Regions from separate parts of the Mesorhizobium sp. M1A.T.Ca.IN.004.03.1.1 genome, predicted to be linked through region 1. Evidence: predicted binding sites of a transcription regulator. Region 1 holds the regulator's gene; each other region holds the start of a gene.
The links. Region 1 encodes LexA, which represses DNA repair genes until DNA is damaged. Its sites were predicted from a motif close to TGTTCNNNNTGTGTTCNG; they were not measured.
Positions count from the first base shown of each region.

Region 1 (5,959 bases):
CTGGGCACGGCGCGCATCGCCGGCATCATGGCGGCCAAGAAGACGCATGAGCTCATCCCGCTTTGCCATCCCCTCCTTCTCACCAAGGTTGCCGTCGAGATCGAGCCCGACCACGCGCTCCCTGGCCTGAGGGTCAGCGCGCTTGCCAGGGTTACCGGCAAGACCGGGGTGGAAATGGAGGCGCTGACCGCGGCGTCGGTCGCCTGCCTCACCATCTACGACATGGCCAAGGCAGCGGACCGCGCCATGGCGATTTCCGGCATCAGGCTGGTCGAGAAGACCGGCGGCAAGTCGGGCGACTACAAGGCAGGTTCTTAGCATGGCTTTGCTTCCGGTCGCCGAGGCGCTCCAACGCCTGTTGGACGGCGCGACCGCGCTGCCAGGCGAAAGCGTGCCGCTGGCCGAAGCAGCCGGCCGGGTGCTGGCCGACCCGGTGGTGGCTCTGCGCACCCAGCCGCCCTTCAATGCGTCGGCGATGGACGGCTATGCCGTACGGGCCGCCGACGTAGCCTCGGCGCCGGCCCGGCTCTCCGTGATCGGCATGGCGCCCGCCGGGCGTGGCTTCACCGGCTCTGTCGGCAAGGGCGAGGCCGTGCGCATCTTCACCGGCGCGCCGCTCCCCGAAGGCGCCGATACCATCGTTATCCAGGAGAATGTCCGCGATCTCGGCGGCGGCGGCATCGAAGTGACCGAGCCGACCGCGGAGGGACGCAATGTCCGTCGCCGCGGCCTCGACTTCTGCGAGGGCGACCTGCTCCTCGAAAAAGGCCGCCAGCTCGATCCGGCGGCGCTTTCGCTGGCGGCATCGGCCAACCATCCGAGTCTCAACGTGGTGCGGCAGCCGCTGCTCGCCATCATCGCCACCGGCGACGAATTGCTGCCGCCGGGCAGCGCGCTCGGCCCCGACCAGATCATCTCGTCGAATGCCTGTGGCGTCACAGCTACGGCCCAGTCGGTCGGCGCGCGCTCGCTCGACCTCGGCATCGCCGCCGACCGCAAGGACGCGATCGCGGCCCTGGTCAAGAAGGCGGTCAAGGCCGGCGCCGACGTCATCGTCACGCTTGGCGGCGCCTCCGTCGGCGACCACGACTTGATCCATGACGTGCTGACCGGCGAAGGCATGCAGCTCGACTTCTGGAAGATCGCCATGCGTCCCGGCAAGCCGCTGATGTTTGGCCGGCTCGGCGACATTCGCTGCATCGGCCTGCCCGGCAATCCGGTCGCAAGCCTGGTCTGCTCGCAGCTGTTCCTGAAGCCGCTTCTGGCGCGGCTGGGCGGCCGGTCCTGCCGTCAGGAAATCCGCACGGCCCGGTTAGGCGTCGCAATGCACGCCAACGATCTCAGGCAGGACTATGTGCGCGCCGTGGTCCGCGAAGATGCGGGGGGGTTGATCGCAACACCGTTCGGCATCCAGGATTCCTCGATGTTGAGGATGCTCGCCGATGCCAATGGCCTGATCGTGCGCCAACCCTTCGCGCCGACAGCTGAAGCCGGCGAGGAATGCAGCGTTCTGATGTTACGCTGAACAAAACGTCAACACATTCACTAAACTTTAAACGGTTGCGGAACACAACTGGAACAGATAGTGTTTGTTCTGGGTTTGTTTTTCTGATTCTGGTTTCAGAACCCATGGGGGCCGCCATGCTGACGCGCAAACAACATGAACTGCTGATGTTCATCCATGAACGGCTCAAGGAGAGCGGCATTCCGCCGTCTTTCGATGAGATGAAGGAAGCGCTCGACCTTGCCTCGAAATCGGGCATCCACCGCCTGATCACGGCGCTGGAGGAGCGCGGTTTCATTCGCCGGCTGCCGAACCGGGCGCGTGCCCTTGAAGTGCTGCGCCTACCTGACTCGATCGCGCCCGGCCTAAATGCGGCGAAGAAATTCTCGCCGAGCGTCATCCAGGGCGGCCAAGGCAATCTCGGCCGCCAGATCAAACCCGCGGCGCCCGCCCGCACGCCGACGCCCAGCAATGACGACGACGCCGGTTCAGCCGTCTCCATCCCGGTGATGGGTCGCATTGCCGCCGGCGTGCCGATCGACGCCATCCAGCACCAGACGCATTCGATCACAGTGCCGCCGGACATGATCGCGGGCGGCGAGCACTACGCGCTCGAGGTCAAAGGCGACTCGATGATCGAGGCCGGCATCTTCGACGGCGACACGGTCATCATCCGCAACGCCAGCACTGCGAGCCCCGGGGAGATCGTCGTGGCGCTGGTCGACGACGAGGAGGCCACGCTGAAGCGCTTCCGCCGCAAGGGCGCCTCCATCGCGCTCGAGGCTGCCAATCCGGCCTATGAGACGCGCATCTTCGGTCCCGATCGCGTCAAGGTTCAGGGCAAGCTCGTCGGGCTCATCCGCCGCTACTGAGGGGCTGCGGCTTGGCTTCCGGCTTCTCGGGCTTCTTGTAAGGCGCCAACCCCCTCGCCTCACGCGAGTAGCGCCGCTGTTCGTGCCAAGGGCGGTACGGTTTTTCGACGGCGTATTGAATGGTTGCTCGCGCCGTCGCCGATTGCGGATCGAAGAAGACGGCGGCACTGCCGTCGCGCGCGAGCTGCCGCTTGGTGACAACGAGGACACGCGGATCGCGGCAGGGATTGTAGGCCGTGGCGTCGTTGATGACGATGAGGTCTGCGAAGTCGCAGGCAGGCCGGGCAGCTTCGCGGTTCTCGGCGAGCGCGACGATCGCGCCTGATGGATGCCGGCCAATGCAGAGATCGCCCGTGCAGTAAAAGGGCGATCCAGGCGGCAGGTCGACCGGATCGGCCAAGTCCAGCGTGCCCTTGGCGAATGTCTCCGGCGGCACGATCGTTTCGGCCTTGAGCGCACGTTTCCAGTTATCGGTGGTGAACTCGTTGGAGCGGGCGCGATTGATGGCGAGTTCGCCGCCGCCGATCGGCATCGCCACCAGATGCGCGTCCTCCGAGATCAGCAGGTCCGGCGTGCGCACCTGCGGGATGATCATGACGGCCGCGGCAGCGAAAGGAATTGCGGCCAGCCTGAGCCACGTAGTCGCCATCGTGGCGATGACGAGCGCGATCGTCGCCAGCAGCACCGAATGGATCGAGATCAGGCCCACGGCATCGACCGGCGACCACTCCGAAATCCAAGCTGAGATCGCGATCATCGCCGCCAGGCCCTTGCCCATCAAATAGAGGAAGGGCCCGTCGAAGCCGAACGGCATCATGACCGCGCTGGCGACGGCGAGAAACATCACGATCGTGACGATCGGCATGATCGCGAGATTGGCCAGCAGGCTAAGCGGCGAGACGCGCTGGAAATGCCAGATGGCAAACAGCGCCGTGGCACTTCCGGCAATGATCGACGTCATCGCGGCACCACCTACTCCGACTGCCAGTTTGTGCGACATGAACCGCAGGAACGAACGCTTTGCCGGCGGCGCTCTCACCTTGCCGGCGCGGTAGTCGGACCAGCCGGCATAGGCGCCGACAAGGGCGGCGGTTGCCGCGAACGACATCTGAAAGCTCGGGCCAACCACTTCATGCGGCGACACCAGGATGACAGCGATGGCCGAGATCGCCAAGTTGCGCATCGTCAGCGCGGCGCGGTCGAAAAGCACGGCGATCAGCATGACGGCCAGCATGATGAAGCTTCGCTCGGCGGCGACCACCACGCCGGAGATGACGAGATAGGCGGCGATCGACATAAGCGCGATTGTCGCGGCATATTTCTTCACCGGCCGGCGTGACGAAAAATCCGGGAACAGCGCAAAGGCGCCGCGCAGCAGAAGCATGACCGTGCCGGCGACCAGCGCCATGTGCAGACCCGAAATCGAGATGATGTGATAGATGCCGGTCCGCCGCATCGCCTCGTTGATGTCCTCCGGAATGCCGGCGCGCACGCCGACGATCAGTGCGGCGGCAATTTCGCCTTCGGGTCTGCCGACGGTGCTTCTGATGTGGTCGGCAATATTTTCGCGCGCGTTCTCGATGGCCGAGGCGATGCTCGTCTGGCCGATCGGGTCGGTTGGCGGAATGAGTTTCGGGTCGCCGAGGAAAAATCCGCTGCCGCCGATGCCGGAAAAATAGCTGTCGAAGGAAAAATCATAACTTTCCGGACGGACCGGCCCTGTCGGCGGCAGGAGCCGCGCGTAACCCGTCACCAGCGATCCGGCCTTCATGCCGGCCGGGATCCTGCGTGCCGAGACCCTGACGCGATCCGGTGCGTAGCGCAGCTTTGGATGCGCGGTCGAGACGAGATCGATGGTCAGCCTGACGCGGCCATTGGCCATTTCCTCGGCGATGACGACGCGGCCTGTCAGCCGCGTCTGGATTTCGGAGCCGAGCATCGGTGTAGCGGCGCGCCAGGTCTCGACCTTCGCGGCGACGAAGCCCAGCGCGCAAAACAGCGCCGCCATAAAGACCAGGTGTGTCTTCAGCCAGGGACGCGAAACCGCCGCGCATAGAGCCATCAGCGCCACCGCCGCCAGCGGTCTGTAAAGATCCGGCTCGGCGCTCAAGGAATAATAGAGTATCACGCCGGCGGCCAGGAACACCGGCACCAGCAGGAAGCCGATGCCGCGGTCGAGCTCGGTTGAGGCTGCCTCGGCCACACCCCGGCGAAACACGGAAAACGAGGCACGGCGGAACCGCCTGCGGATAAAGTCGATGGCCGCCGGCGGAGGAGCTTGTAGCGAAGCATCGCCGTCCGGCGGCAAAATCTCGGTGGCCGGACGCGGTACGGGAACCAAAACCGGTACTGCCTCGGCAGGCACGGTGTCGGCAAACAGCAGGCGCTCGCTCACGCCAGCCGCCGTCTCCTCGCCCTCCTCCGCACCCCGGCCACGTCCAGCCATCGGGTCTGCCCCTTGCGCCCCAGACCTCCTATGCTACATGAACGCCCACCGCGCGAAAGTCCGCGCAATCATGCCCGCTGAGCTTCTTCCGAGAGTTCCATGTCCGACAAGGTCGTCACCCGCTTTGCCCCCTCGCCCACCGGCTATTTGCACATCGGCGGGGCGCGCACGGCGCTGTTCAACTGGCTCTACGCCAGGCACACCGGCGGCACGATGCTGCTGCGCATCGAGGACACCGACCGCGAGCGCTCCACCGAAGCGGCGACGGCCGCTATCCTGGACGGGCTGACCTGGCTCGGCCTCTCATGGGACGGCGAGGCCGTGTCGCAGTTCGAGCGCGCGCCGCGCCACCGTGAGGTGGCAGAGGAGCTCGTACGGCTGGGCAAGGCTTATTACAGCTATGAAACGCCTGCCGAGCTGGAGGCGATGCGCGAGGCGGCGCGGGCCAAGGGGCTGCCGCCGCGCTACAATGGCCAGTGGCGCGACCGCGGGCCCTCCGAGGCGCCTCCCGGCGTCAAGGGCGCCATCCGCATCAAGGCGCCGACCGAAGGAGAGACCGTCGTGCACGACCGCGTGCAGGGCGAGGTGCGATTCCCGAACAAGGACCTCGACGACTTCATCATCCTGCGCTCGGACGGCAACCCGACCTACATGCATGCCGTCGTCGTCGACGATCACGATATGGGCGTCACCCACATCATCCGCGGCGACGATCACCTGACCAACGCCGCGCGCCAGACCGTAATCTACAACGCCATGGGCTGGACCGTGCCGTCGATGTCGCACATCCCGCTGATCCATGGTGCCGACGGCGCCAAGCTGTCGAAGCGCCACGGCGCGCTCGGCGTCGAGGCTTATCGCGCCATGGGCTATCTGCCGGAGGCCCTGCTCAACTATCTGGCCAGGCTCGGCTGGAGCCACGGCGACGACGAGGTGATGTCGATCAAGGATATGATCTCCTGGTTCGACATCGGCGACGTCAACAAGGGCGCCGCCCGGTTCGACTTCGCCAAGCTCGAGGCGCTGAACGGCGTCCATATGCGCAAGATGGACGACAAGGCGCTATTTGATATTCTCGTAGCCACCCTGCCCTATCTCGAGGGTGGCCCGGCGCTTGCGGCCAAGCTCGACGACAGG
Region 1 covers NZ_RZTV01000008.1:20,654-26,612, forward strand. The annotation lists gene moaC (cyclic pyranopterin monophosphate synthase MoaC) at 1-318, shown strand, start outside; gene glp (gephyrin-like molybdotransferase Glp) at 320-1,525, shown strand; gene lexA (transcriptional repressor LexA) at 1,642-2,376, shown strand; gene EOD29_RS22565 (ComEC/Rec2 family competence protein) at 2,360-4,822, opposite strand; gene gltX (glutamate--tRNA ligase) at 4,922-5,959, shown strand, end outside.

Region 2 (5,959 bases), on a different contig from region 1:
GCGCTCTGCGCGCCGCAGGCTTCGGCCGGCACCAAGGTGCTGGTCCAGACGCGCACCTATGACATTGCCGGCAATTCGGGCGCGGCGCTCATCGAGGCGATGGGCAGCAGGGGCCCCAAGCACGGCTTCATGACGCATGCCATCGCCCAGACCGCCTATACGGCCGACTGGGAGCTTGGCGTTATCCAGGACAAGGGCTCGTGCCGGATACGGCAGGCAAACGGAACGCTCAGTCTCTTCTACACTTTCCCCCGCTTGGCGTCGCCAGCCACGCCTGCATTGAAGGAGCGCTGGAACCGGTTCTTCGCCGGCGTGCGCGCCCACGAGGGAACCCATGGCCGCATTGCCCGGGAAATGATGCGCGTCACCGATCGCTCGATCACCGGTCTTAGGGTCGCTAACGACCCCTATTGCTACAAGGCGCGCAGCGAGGCGCGCCGGCGCATCCAGGCCGTCTATGCCGAATACGAGGCCAGGCAAAATGCCTTCGATGCCCGCGAGCACCGCGAAGGAGGTCATGTCGAGCACCTCGTCGCTGCTTTGATCAGGCCTTAGCGGCACAAGCAGAAACCGGCGATGCGGCGGGAAGCAATGCGACGCTAACCGCCCGTGTTGCCAAGTTGTGCGTTTGCCGCCAGCGCCGACTGATGCTCGTCCTCGGGCTGTCGGCCGTCGGACCGCAACGAGAACTCGATCAGCACCGGCAAGTGGTCGGAACCGGCGTCTTCCAGCCGCGTCGCCGAGTGGATGGTCACGGCGCCCTTGCTGAACACCTGGTCGATCGGCAGGCCGGCGAAGCGCCGGATGAAATCCGGTAGCTTCCGATGGATCCAGGTCGGCCCGGCCGACGGCATAACGCTCAGTCCGCCGAGCGAGGCGACACGACGCACTGCAGCGCTCCACGGCACGGCGTTGCAGTCGCCGGCCATGATGGCGGTTTCGCCGAGCGCGGCAAGCGGCCCCGCCAGCTCGCCGATCTGCCAGTACTGCTCGCGCGGCCACGGCCAGCTCAAATGGATTGCCGCGACATCGACGCCGGTGCCGCCGAAATCGATCGTGGCGGTAGCCATCGCGCCGCGCGGCTCGCAATGCGGCGCCGTGCCGGCGGCAAAAGGCCGTCGCGAGAGCAGCGCGACGCCGAACACGCCGTTGGGGTAAGGGCAGAGGATGCGGTACGGATAGGCGCCGGTGATATAGCCGAGCTCTCTCGTCCACATTCCCGACACCTCGTCGAGGGTGATCACATCAGGGTTGGTGCGGCCGATCAGCGACAGCACCTTCTTGGGCGTCGGATTGTCGAAGCGAAGATTGATCTGCAGCAGGCTATAGACGATACGGTCGGCAGGTTTGGCGACCGCCTGCTGCGGCCACAACCTGGGCAGCGCGCTGGCCGTCGTGGCGAGGCAGGCGAGGGCGAAGAGCAGCGCTGCTGCCGCCTGCAGCCGGTAGGAACTGGCAAGCAGCGCCACCGCCAGCAGCGCCGTGAACACGCTCAGGTGAATACGAAAATGCGAGAACGAATCGAGGGCCGGATGCAGCGCGCCGAGGAATCCGGCCAGCAGCGCGGCCGTGAGTGCCGTCATCGCCAGGAATGCCACCCCAGCCGTCATGTTTGAGCGCGCGCCGCCTGTTGTCATGGTCAGTCGTGTTCTGCCGAATGTCGCCGGCATCTTTTTGCAGCGACATACTCTCGCTCAGGCCTGCTTATCGGCAAAATTGCGGCCCGGGCAAGACGATGAGTTGCCTCGGCTACTGGAAAGCAGTCTCGGAGAAGCTTCTCAACTTGCGCGAATGCAGCCGCTCCATCGGCATTTCGGCCAGCTTCTCCATCGCCCTGATGCCGATGGTGAGGTGCTGCGCCACCTGCCGCTTGTAGAATTCCGTCGCCATGCCGGGCAGTTTCAGTTCGCCATGCAAAGGCTTGTCGGAGACGCACAGCAGCGTGCCGTAGGGCACGCGGAAGCGGAAGCCGTTGGCGGCGATCGTCGCCGATTCCATGTCGAGCGCGATGGCGCGCGACTGCGAAAGGCGCTGCACCGGTCCGCGCTGGTCACGCAGTTCCCAGTTGCGGTTGTCGATGGTGGCGACGGTGCCGGTGCGCATGATGCGCTTGAGATCGTAGCCGGAAAGTCCCGTTACCTCGGCGACCGCTTCCTGCAGCGCCACCTGGATCTCGGCCAGCGGCGGGATCGGCACCCAGACCGGCAGGTCGTCGTCGAGCACATGATCCTCGCGCACATAAGCATGGGCCAGCACATAGTCGCCCAGTGCCTGCGTATTGCGCAGGCCGGCGCAGTGGCCGAGCATCACCCAGGCATGTGGCCGAAGCACCGCGATATGGTCGGTGATGGTCTTGGCGTTGGACGGGCCGACGCCGATATTGACCATGGTGATGCCGCCATGGCCCGACTTCTTCAGGTGGTAGGCCGGCATTTGCGGCAGGCGCTGTGGCGGGGTGCCTTCGCTCGCCGCGCCGGCCCCGGCCTTAGTCACGAGGTTGCCCGGCTCGACGAATTCGCTGTAACCGCCGCCGCCGCTCTCCATCAGCTCGCGGGCCCGCGCCACGAACTCGTCGATGTAAAACTGGTAATTGGTGAACAGCACGAAATTCTGGAAATGCTGCGGGCTGGTCGCCGTGTAGTGCGTCATGCGGTGCAGCGAATAGTCGATGCGCTGGGCCGTGAACGGCGCCAGCGGCCTCGGCTCGCCGAACGCCACCTCGAAAGTGCCGTTGGCGATCTGGTCGTCCGTGCCGTCGAGATCCGGCACGTCGAACAGGTCGCGTATCGGCCGCCTGATCCGCTCGGCAGCCGTGCCATCGACATAGGTGCCCTCCAGGAAGGCGAAATGCAGCGGGATCGGCGTCGTCGATTCCGACACCGTGACCTGGACGCCGTGATTGCGCATGATGAGCCGAAGCTGCTCGACGAGATAGTTCTCGAACAGCTTTGGCTGGGTGATGGTGGTGGCAAAATGCCCGGGCGTCGGCATATGGCCGTAGGCCTGGCGCGAGTCGATCTGCGTGAACGAGGTGGTGGTGACGCCGATCTGCGGATAGAAGGCCCGGTAGCGCCTGCTCTCGTCGCCGCCGGCGGCGAGCTTGGCGAAGGAATCGCGCAGGAATTTGGTGTTGCGGTCGTAGAGCGCCTCCAGCGCCGCGACCGCCTTCTTGGCGTCGTCAAAACTCTGCCTGCCGAAAGGCTCCGGCATGACGACCGATTCGATGGCTTGGGGGTAGATTCGCTTTTCCATGGCCCAATATAGGGATTTGGAAGAGCGCTTGGGAGGGGGAGGCGGGCGCGAAGCCCGCCTTGCGGAGTATTTTTCTCTGGCCGTGTCAGCCACGCTGCAGGCTGACCAGCAGCACGAAGCCGATGCCTGCCTTCTTCGGCGTTGGCGCCTCGATGACCGAACCGGCGTCGGCGCGCATCATCGGCACCGCCAGCACAGGAGCGGCAAGCACCATCAGGATGAGCATCGCACGCGGCAGGAGCCGAAGAGCTTTGAGGGTGGAGGCAGCGATGCGGTTCATGGTGGTCGTTCCGGTTTCGAGTATTGGTCGTTTCAGCGGCCGAAATGGTTCATGCAGTCCAGCCGGCAGGTATCGGGCCATTCGCGGTGAGCGCGCCGGACGGCCGGCTTCGGCCACGAGGATGGCGAAGAACATGCCGAACAGGCTCATCAGCAGGCAGACGATGGTGAAGCGGCGGACAAGCATTGGTCTCTCCTTCAATGGCGAGGAGAATGCCCGAACGCCTCTGAACCGGTTCTGAGACCGGTATTCATCTGCGGTTCAAATTGGCTGATGGGGTCATGACCCGGCCAAGGCCTGCGAAATGCCTTGTCCAGCGCTGCGCTCAGAAACGGCGCTCAAAAAGAAAACGGGGCGCCGGGCCCCGTTTTTGCATCGTCATCCGTTCGACTGTCAGAGCTTGTGCCAGGTCTGGGTCTTGCAGATCAGCCCGCCCAGAACGCAGCCGCTCATTTTTAGCGAGGTGCCGGAAAGCGTCGCCTTGCCGGAATAGGTCTTGTCGGTTTCCGGGTCTGTTATTGTGCCGGTGTACTTGTTGTCGCCGGTCGCCTTGAAGGAGCCGATCGTCTTGCCGGCATATTTGCCGGACTTGAGCGTGATGGAAAACGCCCCGCCGCCGGCGATCGCCGCTGTCGATCCGGCCTGCGTCTTCCAATTGCCCTCGATCGGGTCGGCCGACGCGGCGCCTGCCATCATCAAGGTGGCCGCCAGGGCCAGGCTGACTTTTCGAAACATGCTTGTCCTCCCTTTAGGGTTCCGGCGGGCCTCGTTCCGCCTCTCTGTCCCTTACGCAAACGTAAAGCTAATCCAGCCATCGCCAAAACGAAAGCGGTGCCGCGACGGAAGCTTGTAAGGATTTCGGCCGCGTCGGTCGCTGGAAATGAACGGATGGCGAAAAAGGCTTCGGTTTCCGTGGTTAGCGAAGTCTTGATTCCCGCGCCTCAAATTTTCGACGAATTTGGCGCAGATCGGCTGAATTGCTGGATTCCTATGCTTAACGGTTCTTCGCGTTTACCTCTTGTTTTAGCTTTGTTTTCTTCAAATTAAGCAAGCCATTTAACGACGGATTCAAGGCGAGCCGTCATCCTCGAAAGCATCGAAAGAGCGGCCCGCCCAGGGGAATTCCAGGGACAGAAGGAGGCAGCTCTCGGGAGCAGACAGGGGATTGAAATGGCACGCTTTGAAATGCTTGAAGCCGGCTTCGGCGCCATGGGGGCAACTGCCCAGGCCGACATTCTTTTCGAACTGGGCATGATGTATGCGACCGGCCGCGATTGCGAGACCGACGTCATTGCCGCCCACAAATGGTTCAACATCGCCGCGATCAAGGGATCGCTCCGCGCCGCCGAGCTGCGCTCGGAATTGTCGGCATCGATGTCGAAGGCCGAGATCGCCAAGGCGCTGCGCGAAGCGCGCGAATGGATGACGATGCACTGATTTTGCGGGGTAAGGGCCGGAAGCTCTTAAGGGACAAGGCCGCAAAAGGCCGGTTAACCAGACCAAGAACGCGGCAGGTCAACGAACTCAAGCCGTGCGACAACACAGGGAAGCGAGCGGGTTCAGGTGCGCGGGGCGCCGGGAAGCTCGACTGCAAAAGCCGCGACCGGCCGGGACAAGGCCGGCGCGGCTTTTGCATTTGCGCAGTCTCCGGCTGTATGGGAACGGCGGCTTGGCCCAAGAACTCCCCGTCGGAATGAACCAAATCCCGATACATTGTGCTCTCGACAGTTCCGGCGAAGGGTGAAATTGTCCCGGCTCTCTGGAAGAAGCGTGGCCGGAACGGCCGCGCGCAAGTGGAGGAGTTCTATTGTCATGAAAAGATTGGGTATTTTGAGCGCGGCCGCATTGGGCCTGACGATGAGCGCATCGGTTGCCTTCGCCGACGACATCACGATTTCGGTGGTCGGCCCGATGACCGGGCAGCTCGCCAACATCGGCGACCAGTTCAAGCAGGGCGCGCAGGCCGCGGCGGATGCCATCAATGCCGCCGGAGGTGTCAACGGCAACAAGATCAAGATCGACATCCAGGACGACCAATGCGATCCGAAGCAGGCCGTGTCGGTCGCCAACCGTATCGTTGCCAACGGCGTCAAGTTCGTCGACGGCCATGCCTGCTCGGGCTCGAGCATTCCCGCTTCCGCCGTCTACGCCGAAGCCGGCACCCTGATGATGAGCCCGGCCTCGTCGAATCCGGAACTGACCGACGCCGCGGCCAAGGCCGGCTGGCCGACGATCATGCGCCTCTACACGCGTGACGATGCGCAGGGCGCTTTCATCGGTCCATGGATCGCCAAGAAATATGCCGGCAAGAACGTCGTCGTCCTGCACGACAAGAGCGCCTACGGTCAGGGCGTTGCCGATGCTGTCAAGGCGACCATGAATGCCGGCGGCCTCAAGGAGGTCGACTATGAAGGCATCAATGCCGGC
Region 2 covers NZ_RZTV01000002.1:212,450-218,408, reverse strand. The annotation lists gene EOD29_RS07010 (DUF922 domain-containing protein) at 1-555, shown strand, start outside; gene EOD29_RS07005 (endonuclease/exonuclease/phosphatase family protein) at 600-1,583, opposite strand; gene EOD29_RS07000 (AMP nucleosidase) at 1,750-3,210, opposite strand; gene EOD29_RS06995 (hypothetical protein) at 3,338-3,532, opposite strand; gene EOD29_RS06990 (DUF2147 domain-containing protein) at 3,926-4,267, opposite strand; gene EOD29_RS06985 (sel1 repeat family protein) at 4,703-4,969, shown strand; gene EOD29_RS06980 (ABC transporter substrate-binding protein) at 5,345-5,959, shown strand, end outside.
Region 2: the regulator LexA is predicted to act here: its motif matches at 4,552-4,569, upstream of EOD29_RS06985 (sel1 repeat family protein).

Region 3 (5,959 bases), on a different contig from region 1:
GGCTTCGACAATTAGCCAGAACGCAAATGAGTTCTATGGTGCCGCGCCTTGCCTCACTCGTCTCCAGCCTGCATAGATCGGCCATGACCTCTGACACCTACCGCCCGCGCCGCTCGGTGCTCTACGTGCCCGCTTCGAACGACAAGGCGCTGGCCAAGATCCCGTCCTTGGCCTGCGACGCGGTCATCATCGACCTCGAGGATGGCGTGGCGCTGGCCGACAAGGTTTCCGCCCGCGACAAGCTTACCGGCATCCTCGCCGCGCGGCCGGCGCGCCGCTGCGAGATGGTGGTGCGCATCAATCCGCTCGGCAGTGAATGGGGCATCGACGACCTGTTGACCGTCGCCAAGGCAGAGCCCGACGGCATTCTTTTGCCCAAGATCGGCACGCCGCGCGACATCCTCGAGGCCGGCGACCTGCTCGACGACAATTTCGCCCCAGATACCGTGAAACTCTGGGCGATGATCGAGACGCCCAAGGCGCTGCTCAACGTCGGCGCCATCGCCGAGCTTGGCCGCGATCCCTCTTCCCGCCTCGCTTGTTTCGTCGCCGGAACGAACGATCTGGTGAAGGCAACTGGCATTTCGGCAACGCCCGACCGGCGCTATCTCACGCCCTGGCTGCTGCAGCTTGTGCTCGCCGCCCGCGCCGGCGGCCTCGACGTGATCGACGGCGTCGCCAACGATTTTCGCGACCTCGACGCCCTCGCGCGGGAATGCGCCGAGGCGGCCGCCATGGGTTTTGACGGCAAATCGCTGATCCACCCCGCCCAGATCGAGCCCGCGAACCGCGCCTTTGCGCCGGCGCCGGAGGCGCTGGCCAGGGCGCGGGCGATCAGGGAGGCGTTCTCACGGCCCGAAAATGCCGGCAAAAGCGTCATTGCGCTGGACGGCCGCATGGTCGAGCGGCTGCATCTGGCGGATGCCGAGAAACTTCTGGCGAAGGCCGCAATCATCGGCGCATGATGCGCTCGAGCGATTCCAGGAAAGATAGACAAGCATTGGTCACGACAGGGTCGAAAATGAAACTCTACCGCTTTCTGTCCGGTCCGGACGATTCCACTTTCTGCCATAAGGTGACGGCGGCCCTGAACAAAGGCTGGCACCTGTTCGGCTCGCCGACCTATGCCTATGACAAGACGACCAAGTCGATGCGCTGCGGCCAGGCCGTGGTGAAGGATATCGAGGGCCAGGAATACACCTCGGACACCAAGCTCAGCGATTGGTAGGAAAGGGCGGCAGCCCTCTCATTCGTCACCCCGCCGCTGCCTGCTCGGCCGCTTCCTCGATCCGCTCCATGTCGTCGTCCGACAGGCCGAAATGGTGGCCGATTTCGTGGATCAGCACGTGAGTGACGATGTCGCCCAGCGTCTCCTCGTTCTCGGCCCAATAGTCGAGAATGGCGCGGCGATAGAGCGTGATGCGGTTCGGCCCCTCGCCGGTCTGCGGGTTCCAGCGCTCGGCGATGCCGCGCCCCTCGAACAGGCCAAGCAGGTCGAAGGGCGTCTCCAGCGACAGGTCGTCCATGATCTCGTCGGTCGGAAAATCGGCGATCTGGATGATGATCTCGCCGGTGAGCTTGCGGAACTCCTCCGGCAGATGGGCGTAGGCCTCCAGCGCCAGAAGTTCCATCTCGTCCATCGATGGCGAGAGTTGGTCGTGCCAGATGCGGGTCTTGTAGATGCGGGCCATGAGGTTTCCTTTGACCTCGGCATATAGGCTTTCGCGCCTGTCGAGGCAAATGGGCCCGGCTGGCTGGGTCTTGGAAGCTGAAAGCCGAAGGAATAAATTCCTTGCGACTCCGCTTGACTCTTCCAGGCCCCTCTGGAATCTATAAGAACATAACAGGAACAAGTGCTGCCGAAAGTGAACGTCATGGCGATAAGCGTCGTGGCGCGGGAAACTGTTTTTGCCCTGCGCCGCCAGATCGCAAAGATCGAGGGAACGCTGCCCGAGCGCCTGGAAGCGCCGGCTTCCGGCGCGCCAAAAGCGATTCCAGGAACAGTGCGAAGCGGTTTTTCGTCCGGACTTGCAAAAAAACAAATAGCTGGCGATGCCGCGGGATCGGATGTCACCCCCGAAATCACCATCGTCCGGCGCGGCCTCGCTGTGGCCTCGCCGGATGCCTTCCTGCATACCGGCGTAGAACGCCTCGACACCGCCCTCGGCGGCGGCCTGCCCAAGGCGGCGCTCAGTGAAATCCATGGGCTGGAGACCCGCGATGCCGGCGCCGTGGCCGGCTTTGCGCTGTCGCTCGCCAGCCTGATCCTCCAACAGAAGCAGGGCCTGCCGGTCCTCTGGATCGGAACGGCGGAGATTTTCCGCGAGGCCGGCTTTCCCTATGCCAGGGGCCTCCACGCCTTCTTCGGCATCGAGCCCGAACAATTGCTGTTTTCCGAAGCGCCGAAACTGCTCGACGCGCTGTGGATCGCCGAGGAGGCCGCCCGCATGACGGCCTTCGCCGCCGTCCTCCTCGAGATCCGCGGCAGCCCGCGGCTTCTCGACCTTACCGCGACGCGGCGGCTGCACGCCCGCGCCCAGAGCGCCGGCCGGCCAGTATTTTTGCTGCGTCAGGCCGGCCAGGCCGAGCCCACCGCGGCGCCCGTGCGCCTCATTGTTTCGGCAGCGCCCGCGGCGAGCCGCGAAACGCTCGCCGGCGCGCTGGCCGGCTCGATCGGCCGCCCCGCCTTCACCGTCGATATCGGCAAGAGCCGCACGGCCCTGCCCGGACAATTCACACTGGAGTGGAACCCCGATGAGCACGCTTTTGCCGAAAGAAGGCCCGAGGAAGAGCGGGCAGCGAATTCTGTCGCTGTGGTTCCCCTATCTTTGCGCGGAGCGGATCCTGCGCCAGCGTCTGGGGCGGTCCTGGCGTTCCCGGCCCTCGCATCACCTGCCCCCATCTTGCCCACCGCTTGTGATCAGCCATCGCGACAGCAACGCCCAGCGCATCGCAGCCCTCGACGAGCGGGCTGAGGCGCTGAAGCTGAAGCGCGGCATGGGCATTGCCGACGCGCGCGCCATGCATCCGTCGATCGATGTGGTGGAGGCCGACCCGGAAGCCGACCGCCGCCTGCTCGAAGGCCTCGCCGACTGGTGCGACCGCTACACGCCGCTGGTGGCGATCGACGGCGAGGACGGGCTGTTTCTCGACGTCACCGGCTGCACGCACCTGTTTGGTGGCGAGCGGGCCATGCAGGACGAGATCCTCACCCGTTTCTTCCAGCAGGGTTTCGATGTTCGCGCCGGCCTCGCCTCGACGCCGGGCGCCGCCTGGGCGGCGGCGCGCTTCCACGGCGACCGCATTGTGGCCGGCGGCGAGGAGGCGGCGCTGCTTTCGCCCCTGCCGCTTTCGGCGCTGCGCATCGCGCCCGAAACCCGCGCCAGCCTGGAAAGCGTCGGCCTGCGCACGGCGGGGGCGGTGATGGCCGCACCCCGCGCGCCGCTCGCCCGCCGCTTCGGCGCCACCTTGCTTCTGCGCCTCGACCAGGCGCTCGGCCGGCTCGACGAGGCGGTGTCGCCGCGCCTTCCCGTGGCGCCGCTCTCGGTCGAGCGCCATCTTGCCGAGCCGATCGTGCTCACCGACGACATCGAGCGGCTGGTGAGCCGGCTTGCCGTGGCCTTGAAGGCCGACCTCGAGCGCCGCGGCGAAGGCGCGCGGGCGCTCGCCCTTCTCCTCTTTCGCGTCGACGGCCTCGTCAGCCGCATCGCGGTCGGCACCTCGCGCCCCATGCGCGAGCCGCAGCTGATCCGAAAGCTGTTTCACGAACGGCTGACCGCGCTGGAACAGACCATCGATGCCGGCTTCGGCTTCGACCTCGTGCGGCTGTCGGTGCTTTCGGTCGCCGCCTTCGACATGCTCCAGGGCGACCTTGCCGGCGAGACAAGCGACGATGACGCCGACATCGCTTTATTCGCCGACCGCGTGCGTGCCCGTCTCGGCGAAGCCGCCGTGCTGAAGCCGGTCATCGTCGATAGCCACCTGCCGGAGCGCGCCGTTACCACGGTTCCTTTCGCAGAGGCGCCGCAAAGGCGCATGCCGCCGAAGCCCGACCGGACAGCACCTCCGATGACCATCTTCCCGCCGGAGCGGCCGGTACGGCTGTTCCGCTCGCCCGAGCCGATCGAGGTGCCGGCGACCGAGATCCCCGAGGGCCCGCCGATGAATTTCCGCTGGCGGCGCGCGCTTTACCGCGTCGCCCGCGCTGAAGGGCCGGAGCGCATCGCCGCCGAATGGTGGCGGCAGATGCCCGGCGAGGAAGAGGCGCCGACGCGCGACTATTACCGCATCGAGGACAGCGAGGGGCGCCGCTACTGGCTCTACCGCCAGGGCCTCTACAGCAGCGCCTCGCAGGCCGCGCCGCGCTGGTTCATGCACGGCGTCTTCGCATGAACGCGCTGACCGCCATCCCCTATGCCGAGTTCGGCATCCAGTCGAACTTTTCCTTCCTGCGCGGCGCCTCCAAGCCCGAGGAACTGGTGGTCACGGCGAAATTCTATGGCTTTTCCTCGATCGGCCTTGCCGACCGCAACACGGTCGCCGGCGTCGTGCGCGCCTGGCAGCAGGCCAGGGTCGAGAAGCTGGCCTATCATCCCGGTTGCCGCCTGGTTTTCTGCGACGGCACGCCGGACATTCTGGCTTACCCCCGCGACCGCAAGGGCTGGGGGCATCTCTGCCGCATGCTGACGCAGGCCAATCTGCGCGACGAGAACGAGAAGGGCGCGACGCTGCTCGAACTCAGCGACCTTCTCGAATGGGGCGATCTGATGTCGCTGGCGATCCTGCCCAACCTGTCGGGAGGCGCGGAAGACAATCTGACGCTCATTAGCCGGCTTAAGGATCGTTTCGGCGCCGCGCTTCGGCTCGCCGTGGCGCCTGATTACGGCGGCAACGACCGCTTCCGCATCGAGCAGGCGGCGGCGATGGCCCAACATCTGCACATCCCGCTGATGGCGACCAACGACGTGCTCTATCATGCCGCCGACCGCCGACCGCTGCAGGACGTGCTGACCGCGATCCGCCTCAACACGCCGGTTTCCGAGGTCGGGCTGGAGCTGACGGCAAATGCCGAGCGTCATCTGAAGACACCGCTGGAGATGGCGCGGCTTTTCCGCCGGCACCCTGAAGCGCTGGCGGAGACGCTGCGCTTCGCCGACGAGCTCACCTTCTCGCTCAGCGACCTCGAATACAATTATCCGGACGAGCCGACGGAATCCGGCCTCGGACCGCAGGCCGAGCTCGAACGCCTGGCGCGGGAAGGAGCGGCCGTGCGCTATCCGGCCGGGGTCCCGGAAGAAGTGCTGCGGCGCATCGGCAGCGAGCTCGCTTTGATCGAGCGGCTGAACTATGCGCGCTATTTCCTGACCGTCTATGACATCGTGAAATTCGCCCGCAGCAAGGGCATCCTTTGCCAGGGGCGCGGCTCGGCCGCCAATTCGGTCATTTGCTTCTGCATCGGCATCACCGAGGTCGGCCCTGACCGGATCGATGCCCTCTTCGAGCGCTTCATCTCCGAGAAACGTAACGAGCCTCCCGACATCGACGTCGACTTCGAGCATGAACGGCGCGACGAGGTCATCGCTTATATTTACGAGAAATACAGCGCCAAGCGCACGGCGCTGGCCGCCGCCGTCATCAGCTATCGCGGCCGCTCCGCCCTGCGCGAGGTGGCGAAGGCCATGGGCTTGTCCGAAGACGTCCGGAGCGCCCTGTCGAGCACCATCTGGGGCTGGTCGACCTCGGAGCTCGGCGAAAGGGAAGCCAATGCCGGCGGCCTCGACCGCGCCGATCCGCTGTCGCGGCAGGTGCTGGAACGCGCCAACGAGATCATCGGCTTCCCCCGCCATCTCTCCCAGCATGTCGGCGGCTTCGTCATCACCCGCGACCGGCTCGACGAGGTCGTGCCCATCGTCAAGACGGCGATGGAAGAGCGCAAGATGGTCGAGTGGGACAAGGACGA
Region 3 covers NZ_RZTV01000005.1:232,397-238,355, forward strand. The annotation lists gene EOD29_RS18210 (CoA ester lyase) at 84-965, shown strand; gene EOD29_RS18215 (DUF1737 domain-containing protein) at 1,022-1,228, shown strand; gene EOD29_RS18220 (metallopeptidase family protein) at 1,254-1,691, opposite strand; gene EOD29_RS37170 (hypothetical protein) at 1,875-2,975, shown strand; gene EOD29_RS18230 (DUF6504 family protein) at 2,917-4,392, shown strand; gene EOD29_RS18235 (error-prone DNA polymerase) at 4,389-5,959, shown strand, end outside.
Region 3: the regulator LexA is predicted to act here: its motif matches at 1,835-1,852, upstream of EOD29_RS18220 (metallopeptidase family protein).

Region 4 (5,959 bases), 110 kb from region 1:
TTCTGGTGATGGCGTTGTTCGCCGTCGCCGGCGCGTCGATCCTGTCGGTGTTCGGCATCACGCTGCCGGCCTTCCGCGTCGCCCGCGGCTTCCTGCTTTTCTTCATCGCCTTCGAAATGGTGTTCGAGCGCCGTCAGGACCGCAAGGAGAAGATCGGCGACGTTGCCATCACCAAGGACATGATCCACAACATCGCCGCCTTTCCGCTGGCGATCCCGCTGATCGCCGGTCCCGGCGCGATATCGGCGACAGTGCTGCTGTCAGGACACTTCGAGGGCCTTGCCGCGCAAGCGGCGCTGGTCGGCATCATCGCGATCTGTCTTGTGCTCACCTTTCTGGTGTTCGTGCTGGCAGAGCGCATCGACCGCATCCTCGGCCAGACCGGCCGCTCGATCCTGACGAGGCTGCTCGGCGTTATCCTGGCGGCGCTTGCGGTGCAGTTCGTCGCCGACGGCGTCAGGGCGCTGATGGCTGCCTGAGCAGCATCCCTACTGCCTTATTTCACTGCTGTATCGACCACCTCGAAATCATGCGTGACGGCCGCCGTCTTGGCCATCATCGCGGTGGCCGAGCAGTATTTCTCGATCGACAGGTCGATCGCCCTTTTCACCTTGTCGTGCGACATCGCGCGACCCTTGACGATGAAATGCATGTGGATGCGGGTGAAGACGCGCGGTTCCGTCTCGGCACGATCCGCGTCCAGCTCGACCACGCAGTCCTCGACCGCCTCGCGACCTTTTTCGAGGATATGGACCACGTCATAGGCCGAGCAGCCGCCGGTGCCGATCAGCACCAGCTCCATTGGGCTCGGCCCTGGCGTCCGGCCTTCCGGCCCACGCGCCGTGCCCAGCACGACTTTGTGACCGCTGCCGGACTCGCCGACAAAGGTGCGTTCCTCAACCCATTTGACGCGTGCTTTCACGATGATCTTCCTCAGACGCTGCTTTGCAAGCGGACTATCGCCGCAACTATCAACTATAGGCAATTCCGGACGGAAACCGCGACGCACTTTCGCTCGAAATTGTTTATTGGCCGAATACGACCGTGTGCATGATGCGGCCGGGCACCAACGTGAAGATGCCGGCGCCGATCAGCGCAAATAGGTAGAGCTTGATCATGGCGCTGCGATGCGCGGCCACTTTATGGGTGTGCGCATACCAGACCGCCAGCGGGGCGGTGACAATCACCAGGATCGACAGGATGTGGATCGGGCTGAACGGCCCGATCAGGCGTATCTGCTGGATCCAGAAGCTCGAGACGGCGACGCCCAGCATCAGCGCGGCCCAGGCATAGCCCAAGACGCGGTGGCGTGTCGTGCCTTTCGGCAATGCCAGTTGCGCCCCGCCTATCGCCAGCGCGGCGAAGGCGGCGAACGCGTGCCATGGAATGGGAGGAGGCGCTGTCAGCAACGGTCCGAGCGACATCGCGCCTTCCCCTCAAACGACGATTGCGAGACCTTCAGAACGGAATCTCGTCATCCAGCTCGCGCGACGAACCACCGCCACCGCCCCTGGAACCGCCACCGCCGCCACGGCTGAAGCCTTCGTTCGGGCCCGACTGGCCGAAATCGGAACCCCGGCTGTTGCCGCCGCCGGCATAACTGCCGACCTGGCCGCCGCCTTCGCCGCGCGCGTCGAGCATCTGCAGCTCGCCACGGAATTTCTGCAGTACGACCTCGGTCGTGTAGCGATCGTTGCCGGTCTGGTCCTGCCATTTGCGCGTCTGCAGCTGGCCCTCGACATAGACCTTCATGCCCTTCTTCAAATACTGCTCCGCCACCTTGGCGAGCTGGTCGTTGAAGATGACGACATTGTGCCACTCCGTCTTTTCCTTGCGCTCCCCGGAATTCTTGTCGCGCCAGCTTTCCGACGTGGCGATGCGGATGTTGACGACCGGGTCGCCCGAATTCAGGCGGCGGATTTCAGGGTCCGCCCCGAGATTGCCGACCAGAATGACCTTGTTGACGCTACCCGCCATCATACTTCTCCGCGCTCATCCGAAACAAATTTTAAGTCGCTCACCTTACAGCCTGCGGTTCGCCCATGCCCGCGAAGGCTGGCTTTTCCCACAAGGTTTTTGTTCTCTGTTCGTTCTAGTCTTGACCGCTGTTTCTGTCAAGGAATGTCAGCAACAGGTAGTATTCCTGGGCAGGAAACAAGGGGGATATCGGAATGAACGTTGTTTCGCATGAGGATCAGCCGCGCGAAACGTGGCGCGCCGGGGTCGAAACCCGCATGCATGTTGCCGCCGCCAATGGCGCGGCGGGCCTTTGCATATTCGAGCAGTGGGTCGGACCGGGTAGCGGCGCACCAACGCATGCGCATATGGTCGAGGAAGTACTGACGGTGATTGCCGGCGAAGCCGAAATGTGGGTCGACGACCGACGGGCCGTGCTTGCCGCCGGGCAGTCCCTGATCATTCCCGCGCACCGCAAACATGGCTTTCGAAACGTGGCTTCCGGCACGCTTCACATCCATGCCGTGCTCGCATCGCCAATCTTCGAGGCAAGCTTCGACGGAGCGGCGGAGCCGGTGAGACGCTGGACGGCCTAAAACGGCGCTTGCCAAACCAATAAGTATCGACTTATGCTTTGCGCATGATCGAAGCAGAGATTTTCCGGGCCCTGGCCGATCCGACACGCCGCGCCGTCTACGAGCGGCTCGCGGCCGGCGAATTGACGGTGTCCGAGCTGCGCGCCGGCGTCAGCGTGTCGCAGCCGGCCGTCTCGCAGCATCTTGCCGTGCTGCGCGGCGCCGGACTGGTGATCGAGCGGCGCGCCGGCCGCAACGCCTATTACCGCGCCGACCCTCAAGGGCTCGATCCCTTGCTCGGCTGGATCGAACGCTACCGCGCCTTCTGGCCGGAGCGCATCGAGCGTTTGAAGAGGGTTCTGAAGGAAATGGACCAATGACGATTACCAAACACCCAGCAGCGGCCAACGCGCCGCTCAGCTTCGAATGCGAGCTTGCCGATCCGCCGGAAAAAGTCTGGCGGGCGCTCACCGAGCCGGAATTGCTCGCCGCTTGGCCGATGCCCAACGACATCAAGCCAGCGATCGGTGAGCGCTTTGCCTTTGCCGGACCAAACGCGCCGATCGAGTGCGAAGTGCTCGAGGCCGAGCCCGGCAAGCTGCTGCGCTATTCCTGGCGCGAGCGACCGGGCGTGGACACTGCCGACCGGCTACCGGCATTCGACCGTGCCATCTTCGAAAGCATTGTCACCTTCACGCTCGCGCGCACGGTTTCCGGCGGCACGCATCTCAGAATCGTCCATGATGGTTTCGCGACGGTCGCGCAACCTGTCGTCGCCGTTTCCGGCGCCGGCTGCGGGATTTCGCTCCACGCGCGCAAGAGCCCAGCTGCCGCCAACGCGCCAAGCATGATGCTGCGCGCGGCTTGACCAAAGAACCGAGGAGATCTGCGATGAGCGCCTTTGCCAATCTCGTGCCGATGGTGATCGAGCAGTCGAGCCGCGGCGAGCGCGCCTTCGACATTTTCTCGCGGCTGCTGCGCGAACGCATCGTCTTCATCAACGGCGAGATCAATGACGGCGTGTCGGCGCTGGTCTGCGCGCAGCTCCTGTCGCTGGAATCGGACCATCCCGACAAGGAGATATCGATCTACATCAACTCGCCGGGCGGCGTGGTGACCAGCGGCTTCGCCATCTACGACACCATGCAGTACATCTCCTGCCCGGTGTCGACGGTGTGCATGGGCTTTGCCGCCTCGATGGGCTCATTCCTGTTGATGGCAGGCTCGCCCGGTCGGCGCATCGCGCTGCCCAACACCAGGATCGTGCTGCATCAGCCGCTGGGCGGCTTCCAGGGCCAGGCCTCCGACATCCAGCGCCACGCCGAGGACATCCTGCGCACCAAGCGCCACATGACGGAGCTGTACGCCAAGCATTGCGGCCGGACCTATGACGAGGTCGAGCGCACGCTCGACCGCGACTATTTCATGACCGCCGAGGAAGCGAAGGCCTGGGGCCTCGTCGACCATGTCTACGACACGCGCAAGAAGGCGGCCTGACCGCGCGGCAAATTGATTGCGGCGCATCTGGCCTCGCCTTCGGCGCGCCTCTATAGTTCGCGCATGATCCGAGCGCGTTCCTTGACGAATCTGGGTTTTGCCGTTGTCGCAGTCGCCGGCGTGCTTGCGGTCGGCACCGCCGCTTTTGCCGACGACAATTCGACACAAAAACTGCCCGGCGTGAGCAGCGACTACCGTATCGCCAAGCCCGCGCCGCAGCCCGAGCCTGACGACTCACTGCCAGCCGGCAGCAACGGCACGTTCAAGATCGGCGACACCGATGTCAGGATTTCGGGTAGCATAACCATCGACATGGCAACGGGCGCCATCAGGCCTCCCAACCACTGAAGCTTACCCCGCATTGCGGACGCCGGCGACGGACCTTCGACTCGCAAAATGCAAGCCCCGCCACTGCTTCCGCAGGTGGACGGGGCTTTCATGGATCTGAAACCCAATTTTAGCCGGGAGTGGACTGCCGGCGTTCTGTTTCGGATGCAACGCGGCTTTCAGCCGACGATCCGACTATGGTCTCTGATTGTAGGAATCGGCAGGTCACGTTTTTCGGGTGGCGCTCACGCCTACCCTGGCACTATGCCCGCCGCGGCTCCATCGCTTCGTGGAGCCTCAAGGGACTGTCCGGTGGCGTCATGCTCCGCTCCTGGTCCGTTGTGGCAATGTCGTCCGAAGCGCAAATCGCTGAAGCCTGCGGCGTCTCGCAGGCCACCTCTGGGTGACGAGGCCATCGACAGACGGCCGGCTTCGTTGACGCCTTTGAGACTGCCCCCATGGGTCCGAGACGTCAACCGTTGAAGAGCCGGTTACAGAAAAATGTGATCGATCGGAGGTTACGTCCAGGTAAGTCGAATGCCTTCGACTGATCGGTCGCGACGGTTTTTGCAGCCGCTGTTTCCACAGCGCTTTGTCAGGAGGGTGTTCGGCCTTTGTTCTTTCCGCTTGCCCGCTCGCGCGAAAGGCGGTTAAACGCTTTGGTCGAGATTGTGGCGTCTCTCGACGCGGCGACGAGATTACCTACATAGGGGATGGCCGGGACAAACCCGCCAATCCAGCAAATTCCAGACCTGAGGCGGCGACCGGCGATGGCCGACCAAAAATATCTTTCCATTCGCGGCGCGCGCGAACACAATCTCAAGAACGTCGATCTCGACCTGCCGCGCGACAGCCTGATCGTCATGACCGGCCTGTCGGGATCCGGCAAGTCGTCGCTTGCCTTCGACACCATCTATGCCGAGGGTCAGCGTCGCTATGTCGAAAGCCTTTCGGCCTATGCCCGCCAGTTCCTGGAAATGATGCAGAAGCCGGACGTCGACCAGATCGACGGCTTGTCTCCCGCCATCTCGATCGAGCAGAAGACGACGTCGCGCAACCCGCGCTCGACAGTCGGCACCGTCACCGAAATCTACGACTATATGCGCCTGCTCTTCGCCCGCGTCGGCATTCCCTATTCGCCGGCCACCGGCCTGCCGATCGAAAGCCAGACGGTCAGCCAGATGGTTGACCGCGTGCTGGCGCTGGACGAGGGCACGCGTCTCTACCTGCTGGCGCCGATCGTGCGCGGCCGCAAGGGCGAATACCGCAAGGAACTTCTGGAGCTGCAGAAGAAGGGGTTCCAGCGCGTCAAGGTCGACGGCGTCTTCTACGAGATCGCCGACGTGCCGGCGCTGGACAAGAAATACAAGCACGACATCGACGTGGTCGTCGACCGCATCGTAGTTCGCGGCGATCTGGCGACGCGGCTTGCGGATTCGATGGAGACGGCGCTGAAGCTCGCCGACGGGCTTGCGGTGGCCGAGTTCGCCGACAAGCCGCTCGACGCCAGCCGGACGGGCGAGGACTCGGTCAACAAGTCGAAGAACGAGACGCATGAGCGCATCATGTTCTCGGAAAAATTCGCCTGCCCGGTGTCCGGCTTC
Region 4 covers NZ_RZTV01000008.1:126,010-131,968, forward strand. The annotation lists gene EOD29_RS23135 (MarC family protein) at 1-479, shown strand, start outside; gene EOD29_RS23140 (OsmC family protein) at 497-922, opposite strand; gene EOD29_RS23145 (DUF2306 domain-containing protein) at 1,026-1,424, opposite strand; gene EOD29_RS23150 (single-stranded DNA-binding protein) at 1,459-1,977, opposite strand; gene EOD29_RS23155 (cupin domain-containing protein) at 2,172-2,552, shown strand; gene EOD29_RS23160 (metalloregulator ArsR/SmtB family transcription factor) at 2,597-2,911, shown strand; gene EOD29_RS23165 (SRPBCC domain-containing protein) at 2,908-3,399, shown strand; gene EOD29_RS23170 (ATP-dependent Clp protease proteolytic subunit) at 3,423-4,028, shown strand; gene EOD29_RS23175 (hypothetical protein) at 4,110-4,376, shown strand; gene uvrA (excinuclease ABC subunit UvrA) at 5,126-5,959, shown strand, end outside.
Region 4: the regulator LexA is predicted to act here: its motif matches at 4,960-4,977, upstream of uvrA (excinuclease ABC subunit UvrA).